DNA from 4 places in the Halodesulfovibrio sp. MK-HDV genome. Region 1 is predicted to be linked to each of the others. Evidence: predicted binding sites of a transcription regulator. Region 1 holds the regulator's gene; each other region holds the start of a gene.
The links. Region 1 encodes sigma-54, which starts transcription at its own class of promoters, with help from an activator protein. Its sites were predicted from a motif close to CTGGCACGGNNNNTGCTT; they were not measured.
Positions count from the first base shown of each region.

Region 2: a site for sigma-54 is predicted at 1,836-1,853, ahead of MKHDV_RS03450 (LeuA family protein). Genes of this name have one in related genera too.
Region 3: a site for sigma-54 is predicted at 1,173-1,190, ahead of speB (agmatinase). Genes of this name have one in related genera too.
Region 4: a site for sigma-54 is predicted at 1,184-1,201, ahead of MKHDV_RS05565 (glutamine synthetase III). Genes of this name have one in related genera too.

Region 1 covers NZ_WYDS01000001.1:278,755-281,965, forward strand. Annotated here, with positions in the region: gene MKHDV_RS01325 (PTS sugar transporter subunit IIA) at 1-414, opposite strand, end outside; gene hpf (ribosome hibernation-promoting factor, HPF/YfiA family) at 423-959, opposite strand; gene rpoN (RNA polymerase factor sigma-54) at 1,013-2,440, opposite strand; gene lptB (LPS export ABC transporter ATP-binding protein) at 2,640-3,211, opposite strand, start outside.
Region 2 covers NZ_WYDS01000003.1:169,884-173,094, forward strand. Annotated here, with positions in the region: gene MKHDV_RS03435 (P-II family nitrogen regulator) at 1-306, opposite strand, end outside; gene MKHDV_RS03440 (P-II family nitrogen regulator) at 311-658, opposite strand; gene nifH (nitrogenase iron protein) at 744-1,574, opposite strand; gene MKHDV_RS03450 (LeuA family protein) at 1,970-3,076, shown strand; gene modA (molybdate ABC transporter substrate-binding protein) at 3,109-3,211, shown strand, end outside.
Region 3 covers NZ_WYDS01000023.1:8,009-11,219, forward strand. Annotated here, with positions in the region: gene gltX (glutamate--tRNA ligase) at 1-666, shown strand, start outside; gene speB (agmatinase) at 1,339-2,295, shown strand; gene MKHDV_RS16125 (sodium:solute symporter) at 2,299-3,211, shown strand, end outside.
Region 4 covers NZ_WYDS01000005.1:140,316-143,526, reverse strand. Annotated here, with positions in the region: gene MKHDV_RS05570 (lysophospholipid acyltransferase family protein) at 1-752, opposite strand, end outside; gene MKHDV_RS05565 (glutamine synthetase III) at 1,287-3,211, shown strand, end outside.

The DNA.
Region 1 (3,211 bases):
ACTATCAGATTCCATAAATAATTGTTTGAAATCCTCATCTTTCAGGAGTCGCGAAATTTGGGCAAGGATGCGCAGGTGTGTACCTGCTACGTTTTCCGGAGCAAGCACCATGAAGAAAATCTTACAAGGTTTTTGATCAAGTGCATCAAAGTCCAGCCCATCGAAGCTTCGACCGGCTACTACTACTATTTTATCGAGTGCTGGAAGTTTTCCGTGAGGAATGGCAATGCCATTACCAATACCTGTGGTTCCGAGAGCTTCTCGTTCCATAAGCACGTTAAAAACTTCTTCAGCATCAAGGGATGGGTTTTTTTCAACGACAGGAGCCAAGAGCTCCGCCAGCGCCTCTTGTTTGGTGCTGGCGGTTAGCTCTGGCAATACAAGTTCTTTTTCTAGGTATTCACCCAGTTTCATTACTTTTCCTAGAAAACGGGGTCAATCAGTCCGAAATTGTTATCTTTTCGGCGGTAGATCACATTTACCCGTTCAGTTTCAGCATTTAGAAAAACAAGGAAGTCATAATCAAGTGCATCAAGCTGCATAGCGGCTTCGTCAAGATCCATCGGTTTCGGGATAAAATTATCCATACCAATGATGGTTCGTTCTGCCTCTACTGCTTCTTCTAGAGGCATGTCACCTTCTAGAACAAACTTCTCTGCACCCTTGCGTTTCGTTTGCAGTTTTTCCGTACGACGTATGATCTGTGCTTTAAGTTTATCGCGAACAAGATCAACGGTTGCATACATGTCTTCAGACTGTTCGGTAGCGGATAAAGTTAAGTTATCCGATACAAGTGAAATTTCGGCTTTGTGGCGGAAATTGTCAACAGAAAGTGAGACTTGCATTTCCAAGTGTTCAGGGTTCGGTAAGAATCTGCCAAGCTTGTTGAAGCGTCGTTTGGCATAAGCTTTTAGGTGATTGGAAGGCTCAAAGTTTTTGAATGTGAATGCGATGTTCATGGTGCCTCCTAATTGGATACTTTTGAAACCCTGTGAGTCAGCTGGTTTCGCTTCTAGAATACCACCTTTCTCTTGGATGATGAAGGGATATTCATTGCGGTACGGTATTTAGCTACAGTTCTTCGTGCAATGTTAACCTGCAGTTTTTCTTTCAAAATCTCACCGATTTTTTCATCGCTGAGCGGTTTTTTTGTATTTTCTTCACTAATAAGCTTTTTAATGAGTGCTTTTACGCTCTCCGATCCGACCTGACTACCATCATCAAGGCCAATTGCACTGTTGAAGAAGAACTTCAGTTCAAAAATACCGTGCGGGGTCGAAATGTACTTACTTGTGGTGATACGGCTTACCGTTGATTCGTGCATGCCAATATCATCTGCAATATCTTTAAGAATCAGCGGCTTTAACGATGTAACACCGTTAAGGAAGAATTCTCTTTGATATTTAACAATACTCTCAACTACTTTATATAAAGTTCGTTGCCGTTGGTACAGACTTTTTATCAGCCAGGAGGCAGAGCGCATCTTGTCCTGATAATAATCTTTTTCTTCAGCATTAGTAGTTTTCGGGAGTTGTTCTGTTAATTCACTGAGTTGTAATTGTGGTAAACCATCTTCATTGAGGACGATAACGAATTCTTTTTCGTACTCATAGATGTAAACATCCGGAGAAACATACTGTGCTTCTCCTCCACCGAACCGTGCCCCCGGCATAGGGTCAAGGCTCTGGATTACATCTAGGTACTCTCTGAGATCTTCAAGGGAAATTTTGTATTTTCGAGCAAGTGGTTTGTAACGACGCTTCTCTAGGTCTTCAAGATGATTAGTAATAATATCTACAAGAATTGGGTCACGGTCGTAATTGAGAGCTTTTACCTGAACGAGCAGGCATTCCTGCGGAGTGCGAGCAGCAACTCCAATAGGGTCAAATTGTTGAATATGCTCAATAAGTTGTTCGACTGTTTCAGTATCGCTTTGAGCAATCTGTGCCAGCTCTTCTGTAGATACATGTAAGTACCCATTAGAGCTGATGCTGCCAATGATGATTTCTCCAACGCGAATTTGCTCTTCAGAGAATGGAGAAAGCATTAATTGCCAGTACAGATGACCGTCTAACGTTGGAGCAGGAGCAAGACGAGCTTCAAATGAGCTCATTTCCTCTAGTGCTTCAGTTTCTCGCATTGAAACCTGTTTGGTGGTACTTGAGAAATCCCCCAGATAGTCTTCCCAGTCAGCGTTAGTAGAGAGCTCTTTGTCGTAAGCTTCCTGTTCATCTTTACGCTGCTCTTTAGCAGAAGTTTTGTCTGGATTAGCGGTTTCTTCCAAGGACTCTTCCAAAAAAGGATTCTCCAGCAACTCCTGCTGAACGGTTTCAGCAAGTTCCACGCGAGAAAGCTGCAGCAGTTTAATTGCCTGCTGCAATTGCGGGGTCATTACAAGCTGCTGGGCAAGCTTTAATTGTTGGCGAAGTTCAAGAGCCATATATAAGAATGTCCTATGTGGTTCGACTAGCTAAAAAGCTGAAATATAATGTACGAGTACTGCCTATCAAAAAACATTCCAAATCAGATAACTGACCTCTTTTTTGCCACATAGGAAAGTTATATGCAACCAAGAAAAAAGCCCGTTGGACGGGCTTTTCTTTATTGCGAGGGTGCAAATTATATTTTTTATCAAGATACTAGAGACTAAAATCTTCTCCAAGGTAGACGCTACGCGCCTTTGGGTTCTCAACTATCTCTTGCGGCGTACCGGAAAGAATTATTTGCCCTTCATAAACAAGGTTAGCTCTATCGCAAATTTTTAATGTTTCCCTAACGTTGTGGTCGGAAATGAGTACGCCCATTCCTTTGTCACGCAGTTTACGGATGATGTCCTGAATGTCATCTACAGCGAGTGGGTCAATGCCTGCAAATGGCTCATCGAGAAGAATAAACTTAGGGTCTCTGATTAATGCGCGGGCAATTTCAAGACGGCGGCGTTCACCACCGGAAATATGCATGGCATGGGTATCACGAATATGTGTGATACCGAATTCTTCCATCAGTTCTTCTTCACGTTTTTTCTGGTCATCACGGGAAAGTGCTGTTTGTTCCAAAATTAATTGCAAGTTCTGAGAGACTGTGAGTTTTTTGAAAACAGAACTTTCCTGAGGAAGATAGCTCAGGCCGATTCGTGCACGTTCGTGCAATGGCCAGTCTGTGACTTCCATATCATCTACACGAACCACACCGGCATTTGGTTTAACAATAC
Region 2 (3,211 bases), on a different contig from region 1:
AACTTTGCCATCGCCGGGTTTACCTGTCTGATTGGTAGCAATAATGGTTTGAACTATGGCGTCCACTTCAACGTCTTGAACGACTGCTACCAAAACTCGCTTAGGATAGAGTTTACCCTTTTCGCCGAGCACGGCTGCGGCTTCTTCATATCCTTCTTCCATGCCTGCCAGAACTTTTTTGTTAACGAAGCCTTTGCCTCTGCCCTGAGCCTCAAATGCATAGAATGCATCCACCCCAAGCTCTGTAAGAGCTTTTTTGGTGCGGTTCATCATATCCATACGCAGAATTGCGGTAATCTCTTTCATGCGACTAGCCCTCCGCTGCAGGAGAAGCTTCTTTGATACCAGAACTGATCGTGTATACGTCTTCAACTGCTGTGACGAATATTTTGCCATCGCCGAATGCGCCTTTTTTGCCAGAGCGTGCTGCGTCCATAATCGTTTCGATCAGATCATCTTTATCTTCAGCTTTGACAACGCAAAGCAGCATGACTTTAGGCAGTTCGTCATAGGTGACTTCACCAATTTTAATGCCCCGCTGCTTACCGCGTCCTGCAACGGAGAATTTTGTTACCGCAGGGAAGCCCTTATCCATAAGCTCCTTGAGCACCTCATCCACTTTTTCAGGGCGAACAATCGCTTTAACCATAATCATCATATTCTTTCTCCCCATGCAGTTTATGCATTGTGCAATGCAGTTGATTGAAGACCAGTTTGTTGTGCGTGTGGTGCGGAGTTGGCGTCTAACTTATTTCCATAAGGCCAAAGTCAACGAGCAGACTTTCCAGTTCTTCAATTTCTAAAGGAGTCGGGATGACGAACATTTCGTTTTTATCAATGGCATCAGACAGTCCACGGTATGCATCTGCCTGCGGCACGGCATCGTTCCATTCGAGAACTGTTTTTCTGTTGATTTCTGCACGCTGGACGTCGTTGTCACGCGGAACAAAATAAATCATCTGTGTTCCAAGTTTGCGGGCGAATTCTTCAATCATCTCTTTTTCGTTATCAACATTACGAGAGTTACAAATGAGACCGCCAAGGCGAACGCCGCCGGACTGGGCGTATTTCATGACGCCTTTGCAAATGTTGTTTGCTGCATACATGGCCATCATTTCGCCAGAACAGACGATGTAGATTTCTTCGGCTTTGCCATCTCGAATAGGCATTGCGAAACCGCCACACACAACGTCACCAAGAACATCATAGAAAACGTAATCAAGGTCTTCAGACTCTTCATAAGCACCGAGGTTTTCGAGCATGTTGATGGAAGTAATGATTCCGCGACCTGCACAGCCAACACCCGGCTCAGGGCCACCAGACTCTACGCACCATGTGTTGCCGAACCCTCCTTTACGGATATCTTCCAATTCCACATCTTCACCTTCTTCACGAAGTGTATCCAACACGGATTTCTGCTGGAGGCCTCCGAGCAAAAGGCGGGTTGAATCTGCTTTAGGGTCACAGCCGACAACCATAACTTTACGTCCCATCATGGAAAGCCCTGCTACTGTGTTCTGGGTAGTAGTGGATTTACCAATTCCGCCTTTGCCGTAGATTGCTACTTTTCTCATTTTAGTCTCCAAGTCTGTTAGGGTCCTGTTTCAACTATGTGCTCTATAAAGCGAAAGGTGTGCCAAACAGACTTTTTAAATAAAAGTATTTTAAAAGCAGATAGTTATCTATTTTACGTACATTTTTGTGGATAGATTTGGATATGTAGGAACCTACAAAAATGTCTTCAAAAATGTAGGAAGCTACAAAAAGGTATGCATAATTAGGGATGAGTTCTCTGTAGATAGGCAATAAGCGTATGATCTGCTGTAATATCTACGTTGGCACTATTAATGCTTATGTTGAATGGTAGTGTTGTTTCTATCTAGCGTGTCTATAAATGCATTCAGTATTCTTATAGAGGGAAGTTCTATGTTATTAGATACTACTTTAAGAGAAGGAGCTCAGCTTTTTGGTGCCTATTTCGATAGTAATACACGAAAAAAAAATATTTTCTGGCTTATTGCAGGTCGGTGTAGATGAAATAGAGTTGGGATGGGTAGGGCAAAGTGATTTGGCGGATTTTGTAGCGTATGCTCGAAAGAAAAAAGTAACTGCGAAACTGAGCGTATGGTCGCCGTGCAGAGAGGCAGACATTCGTACCGCTGCGCAGTTGTCTGTAGATCGAGTGAACATTGGTGTTCCATCATCTGATCTGCATATAGAAAAAAGATTATCCACTCAGCGAGAAGCGTTATTACAATCTCTTGCAGAAAATATTGAAATCGCAAAAGAGTGCGGCATTTCTTATATTTCCGTCGGACTTGAAGACGTGTCGAGAGCTGACGAATTGTTCGCATTACGCATGGCATTAGTTGCAGAAAAACACGGAGCATCCCGTGTACGGCTTGCAGATTCCTTGGGACAGCTAACTCCGCTTGCTATGGTGCGACTGATTAGCAGATTCCGTGATGCACTTAGTGTAGATATAGCTGTTCATTGTCATGACGATTTTGGCATGGCTACGGCAAATTCGATAACTGCTCTTCAGAGTGGCGCAGACTACGCTGATGTAAGTATTTTAGGTGTGGGTGAGCGTTCAGGAATAGCTGCAACGGAAGAGTTGGCGGCATATTTAGCAGTAAAACAAAATGCGACTGAGTATGCACCACGGGTACTTAAAGGACTGTGTGAATTTGTGGCTTCTGTAGCGCATGTTACGATTCCGCGCACAAAGTCTATTGTGGGGAAAGATGTTTTTGCTTGTGAATCAGGTTTGCATGTGCACGCGTTGAGTAAGTCTCCTGATTTATTTGAGCCATATGATCCAAAGGAAGTGGGCATTACAAGAAAGATGCGTGTTGGAAGCAAGAGTGGCAAACGTGCTGTTTTGATAGCTCTTAATGAGTACGGGCTGGTGACTGACGATGGCTCTCTTGCTCAAAGAGATATTGAAGATGTGACCAAAGCTGTGAGTCAATTGTCCCGTAAGTTGGAGCGCCCGTTAACTGAAGATGAAGTTGGAGATGTGTGGAAGAGTGTCATGTGTCGTGCAAAACCTCCTGTAACGGCTGTCTGTTAAATCAAAATGAAAATTCGATGAGGTGAACTATTATGCTAAAACAAGCTCTTACTTATAACACAATATGCATGTTGATCCTTATTGCTGCGGTGCACTTAAATGCAGCAGAAAGAGTGGATAACGTATCTATAGCTT
Region 3 (3,211 bases), on a different contig from region 1:
GCAAAATCCGTTATGGAATACGAAAAAATGGGTCTGCTTCCGCAGGCGCTGGTTAACTACCTCGTACGTCTTGGCTGGTCTCACGGTGATCAGGAAATTTTCGCTCTGGACGAACTCATCGAAAAATTCTCAGCTGACAATCTTTCTTCTTCCGCTGCCGGTTTTGATTCAGACAAACTTCTCTGGCTCAACTCTCAGTACATGAAAGAATCTACTGACGCTGAACTTGCAGCACTGGTTGCACCGTTCGTAAAAGAAGCCGGTTTTGAGGTTTCCATTGAAACATTAACTTCAATGGCTCCTCTTTTTAAAGATCGTGCAAAAGATCTTGTTAGTCTTGTAGACGCAATGTGTTTCATGCTTCTTTCTGATTCCGAATACGTGTTTGAAGAAAAAGCAGTAACCAAAGCGTTAACTGAAGAAGGCAAACAGCATCTTGCAAATATGCGTGAACAGTTTGCAGCACTTGAAGCTTTCACTAAAGATACTACCCACGATGTTATGGGTAACTATGTATCTGATAATGGCCTCAAGTTTAAAGCTGTTGGCCCTCCATTACGTGTGGCACTTGTTGGTGCGATGGGTGGTCCTAACCTCCCTGACGTTATGGAGATCATCGGTAAAGAGCGTACCCTTGCTCGTATTGACCGTGCTCTTCAGCAGTAAGATTTTTATTATTGTCATTCAGAAAGCCGCTACAAACGTAGCGGCTTTTTTTGTAGTTACCAGTTGGAGCTTAAGGATTGAATTTTACAAGTTGAATTTTGACAGTTGAATTTCAAGAGCAGAATTTCATGATTGAATCTCATGGGTTGAGTAAAAACGAGTAAACCGCGTGAGAAATGCTTAAACGGGATTTGTGGGGTGGATATTTTTGAAGTTTTTGGGAGCTCCGCAAGTTGAAGCCGTGCCTCTTGGAATTCTACGGAAAAGATAGCAGAGCGGAGGGAGCTTAAGCCACGGGATGCAGGGCACAGGCACTTTTGAGGCGCTCAAAAAACACATTGAATTGCTGTATTCAATGTTGAATTAATACCTATGCAAAAGTGAATAGGTTGAAATGTGTTGTGATTACAGACTTTTTTCTTTTTGCTCTTATAAAACTATTCAAAAGTGAATAGTCGGTAAAACTTTCTTACAGATATTATCAATAAAATTTAACGGGTTATGTTTTGGCATGAGGCTTGCCTCTATAGAGGTACAACCCTGCCCTTGTCCGGCAATTTACTTTGATAAATTGATGTCGTGTTTCATGACGAATTTAACTTGTATATTGATTTTGTGCCCGTTTGTTTTGCTGAGACTGTCCCATGGGCAGGGCAATCTCAGGAGGAAAGTATGAGTAAACCAGTTAATTCTTTAGAATCCCCACGTTTTTGCGGTGTGCGTACTTTTATGCGTTTGCCTCATGTTGCTTCAGCAGAAGGTGTAGACTTCGCAATTTTAGGCGTACCGTTTGATACCGCGACATCATATAAGCCCGGCTGTCGTTTTGGTCCCGAATCTATTAGAGCGGCTTCCAGCATTTTGAAAAATTACAACGAAGTGCTTGATGTAGATATTTTTGAAGAATGTAGCGGTGTGGACTGGGGCGATATTGATATTGTTCCTGGTTACTTGGAAGAGAGCTTTGAAAAAATTGAAGAAGGCGTGGCAACCGTGCTACAGGAAGACGCTATTCCTGTAATCATGGGCGGCGATCATTCAATTACATTACCGGAATTGCGTGCTGTCGCTAAAAAGCATGGGCCGGTAGCTCTTATTCATTTTGATGCCCACTCCGATACAGGTAGTGACTACTTTGGTAAGCCGTACAACCATGGAACAACCTTCCATTGGGCTATCAAGGAAGGACTGATCAAGCCTGAAGCATCTTCTCAGGTGGGAATCCGTGGTCCATTGTACAGCCGTGATGCTTTACAGTTTGCACGTGAGAGTGGAATGGATGTGATTACCGGATGGGAATTGCATCACATAGGCATTGAAGCTGCTGTTAAACGCATTCGCGAACGCATCGCTCCGGGAACTCCAGTTTTTCTGACCTTTGATATCGACTTCCTTGATGCTGCATATGCACCGGGAACCGGTACACCTGAAATTGGTGGCTTTACCACTCATGAAGCACTAAAACTTGTGCTCGAATCTTGTCAGGGGTTGAATCTGATCGGGATGGATCTTGTTGAAGTTCTGCCTGAATCTGACACTGCTGATATTACATCCTTTGCTGCTGCCGGAATCATGCATGCCTTTCTGTCATGCCTTGCCTACAACAAGAGACAAGCTGGAACGGAGTAACATATGTCTATCGATCTTATAATTATCCTCGCCTATTTCCTCGTAATGATCGGGTGCGGTATTGCTGGAATCTTTTTCGCAAAAAGTAATGAAGATTTTCTTGTTGCCGGTCGTAACTTAAAATTTTGGATGTACTTTCCCTGTCTTGCCAGTGTTATTCTTGGTGGTGGTGCTACCTTCGGTTCTGTAAAGCTTGCCTATCAGTTTGGTTTCTCCGGAGCATGGGTTGTGCTTATGTATGGCTTTGGTGTGATGAGCATGGGCATTTTGCTTTCAAGCAAAATGGCTAACCTTCGCGTTATCAGCCTGAGTGAAATGCTGGAAGTGCGTTATGCAGCCAGTGCACGGTACATCAGTGCAATTATCTCCTGCATATACACCGCAATGATCGCGGTTGTTCAGGTTATCGCCATCGGTACTATTCTCCACGCATTTTTCGGTTGGGATATGGTTACATCCATGGTCGCCGGTGGTGCAGTATCTTTGCTGTACACCCTGCTTGGCGGTATGTGGTCTGTAACCATTACAGATGTTATCCAGTTTGTGTTGATGATGGTTGGCGTGTTCGGCTTCCTCGTACCGCTTTCTGTCGAAAAAGCCGGTGGCCTTGATGCGTTGTTCAACGCAGTTCCACCTTCCTACTTTGATCCGTTTGCTATCGGCTGGGATCAGCTTCTTATGTACTTCCTGCTCATGTATCTTGGTATTATGATCGGTCAGGACATCTGGCAGCGTGTATTCACCGCTAAGAGCGGTAAAGTTGCAACCCGTGGTACGATTACGGCTGGCTTCTTCTCCATACTCTGGGGCGGAGCAATGGCAATCTGTGGCATGGCAGCATTTGTTCTGCTCCCTGATCTTGACGAACCACAGAAAGCTCTCGGTCAGCTTGTTGTAACAGTTATGCCTAGCGGCC
Region 4 (3,211 bases), on a different contig from region 1:
ATATTGGACGGGATAATATTCCCGACGCTGTAAGTAATTTTTTTGTTTCGTTTATTATATAGTTGTTTTGGGAGCATGGCTGTGCGTGCAAATGGATGCACCATACCCATCATATTAAAGAACAGGCTATTACGGCCATGGAAATACAAAGGTAAAACGTCGGCATTCGTTTTACGAATAATCCGCGCTACGTTTTTGCTCCATACTGGATCAACAATGCCGCCCATTTTAGGCTGAAGATGGGAAACTTCTCCAGCTGGGAACACCACAAGACTTCCGCCTGCTGCTACATGTGTAATCGCATTACGAAGTCCACGAACATTTGCGCGGCGTGCCTCTTTTGTTTCAAACGGATTCACTTCAATCATGCATGGACGCAATTCTGGCATAATTCCAAGCATAAAGTTCGCAAGAAACTTACATTCAGGACGCAGCGGCAATATTTCTGCCATCAGCGCGAGTCCTTCAATACCACCAAACGGATGGTTCGAAACGATAACAAGCGGCTTATCAAGCGGCATATCGCGCAGCCCTCTACCGAGAGCTTCGACTTCTATATTTAATATTTCTAAACCGTTTTGACAAAACTCAAGCGGGTTATCTCTTCTTGTAATGCTGTCATACACATTAAACAGTCCATCAACGCCAGTCATATGCATTAACGGCTTTTTAATTGGTGCAAGCACCTTCTTAACCTTAGGCGGAATAAAATCTAGATTGATATTTCTATCTTCAATACTCCGTCTCATCATGGCCAACCTCTCAAGGCTAAATTCACTTACTACATTTTTTGATTAATGGATGTATCTTCATCATATACTATATTCCTGAGTAATATAGTAAAATAATTACGCCAATGTTTCAGTCAAGTATCGACTTTTAAACAAAAGATCGACAGAAAAACTATTATCCCAGACTATTACAACTTTGGTAAAAATTGGGCATTGTGATATTTTGATTACAGCTGCATAGTGCACTCGCTCATTGCAGTTGGTACCTACTTACGGTGCGCATGTCTATTTTACAAAATTGTGATTTAGTTTTACCCGCACGCGACTTCTTTTGGGCTTGTTTTTACAATATTGTAAATCTGGATGCTTTTATTGTTGTTTTTATGACATATTTGTCATAAAAAGAAATCAACAGAAGCAGCCTTTTTTTGTAACATATTGATTTTACAGAACTGGCACCATCTATGCTTTATATTTTCTAAAAGAAGAATGCAGATGCCTATTCAGGCGTGTACCATTTTATATTGCGCAAATTAGTTTAAAGGAGAGATTTTCATGAGTGGATCGTTAGCCAGACTTAAAGCCATTTCGGCTGTAAACAACACGACACCAACAAGCAAGCCATTAAATTTCTTGGAAGAAAAGCCAACCGACCTGTTCGGTCGCAATGTGTTCAATGACAAAGTCATGCAAGATCACCTTCCTAAACCTGTTTATAAATCTCTCAAGCGCACAATCGAAAATGGCGAACAGATGGACCCTTCTATTGCAGATGCAGTAGCTTCAGCAATGAAAGAATGGGCTCTCTCTCGAGGTGCGACTCACTACACACACGTATTTTACCCGCTTACCGGCCTTACCGCTGAAAAGCATGACAGCTTTCTTGAGCCTGACGGACGCGGCGGCGCAATCGCCCAATTCTCCGGCACTACCCTTATTCAGGGTGAACCGGATGCATCCAGCTTCCCGAACGGCGGTCTGCGTACCACCTTCGAAGCTCGTGGCTACACCGCATGGGACCTTACAAACCCTGCTTACCTCTTAGAAAACGATAATGGCGTTTTCCTGTGTATCCCTACTGCATTCGTTTCCTGGACTGGTGAAGCACTTGATAAAAAGACTCCACTTCTCCGTTCCAACCAGTGCATTCATACTCAGACCAGCCGCCTACTTAAGCTGCTTGGTCACGAAAATTTTGGACGCATTCAGAACTACGCTGGCGTAGAACAGGAATACTTCCTCGTTGACCGTAACTTCTACTTCTCCCGCCCGGATCTCTACCTTGCAGGCCGTACCCTTTTCGGTGCAAAGCCAGCTAAAGGTCAGGAGCAGGATGACCATTACTTCGGTACCATTCCGAAGCGTGTTCTCGCATTCATGATTGAAGCAGAACGCGATCTCTACAAACTCGGCGTGCCGGTAAAAACCCGTCACAACGAAGTAGCACCTGGTCAGTACGAAATTGCACCAATGTTTGAAGATTCCAACCTCGCAAACGATCATAACCAGATGATCATGAGCGTACTGAAAAGCGTTGCTAAGCGTTACGGTATGGCGTGCCTCATGCACGAAAAACCGTTCGCAGGAATCAACGGTTCCGGTAAACACCTGAACTACTCCATCGGTAACGGCAAATTCGGCAGCCTCTTTGAGCCGGGCGAAACTCCGCATGAAAATGCTCAGTTCCTGCTCTTCTGTGCTGCTATGATCCGCTCTGTTCACAAACACGGTTCATTACTCCGTTCCAGCGTAGCATGTGCAAGCAACGACCACCGTCTCGGTGCGAACGAAGCACCTCCTGCGATCATGTCCATCTACCTCGGACAGCAGCTTTCTGACATCTTTGACCAGATCAAAAATGGTGACGAAGCTACCTCTGAAGCAAAAGGCATCCTGCGTGTAGGCGTAGATACTCTGCCTCCACTGCCTATGGACGCCGGTGACCGTAACCGTACAAGTCCATTTGCTTTCACAGGAAACCGCTTTGAGTTCCGCGCAGTTGGCTCCAGCCAGTCTATCGCCGGTGCACAGCTTGTACTGAACACTATTCTCTCTGACTCTTTGGATTACATTTCCAACCGTCTTGAGAACCTCATGTACAGCGAGAACTGGGAACTCAACGATGCAGTAACAAAAGTTATTCAGGAAATCGTTCAGGAACACGACTCAGTTGTATTCAACGGTGACGGTTACTCTGACGAGTGGGCTGAAGAAGCTAAGACCCGCGGTCTTGCAAACCTTCGCACTACTCCTGAAGCACTTACTGCACTCAACAGCGAGTCCAGTGTTGCATTGTTCGAAAGCTTCGGTGTTCTTTCCAAGCGCGAACTCGACAGCCGTACTTCAATCTTCTTTGAACAGTACATTAATGTTGTTCAGACAGAAATTGAGCTTGCTATCAAACTGGCTCGTACCTCAATTCTTCCTGCTGCAGTTCGTTACCAGACTGAACTCGCACGCAACTGCATGAACATGAAAGA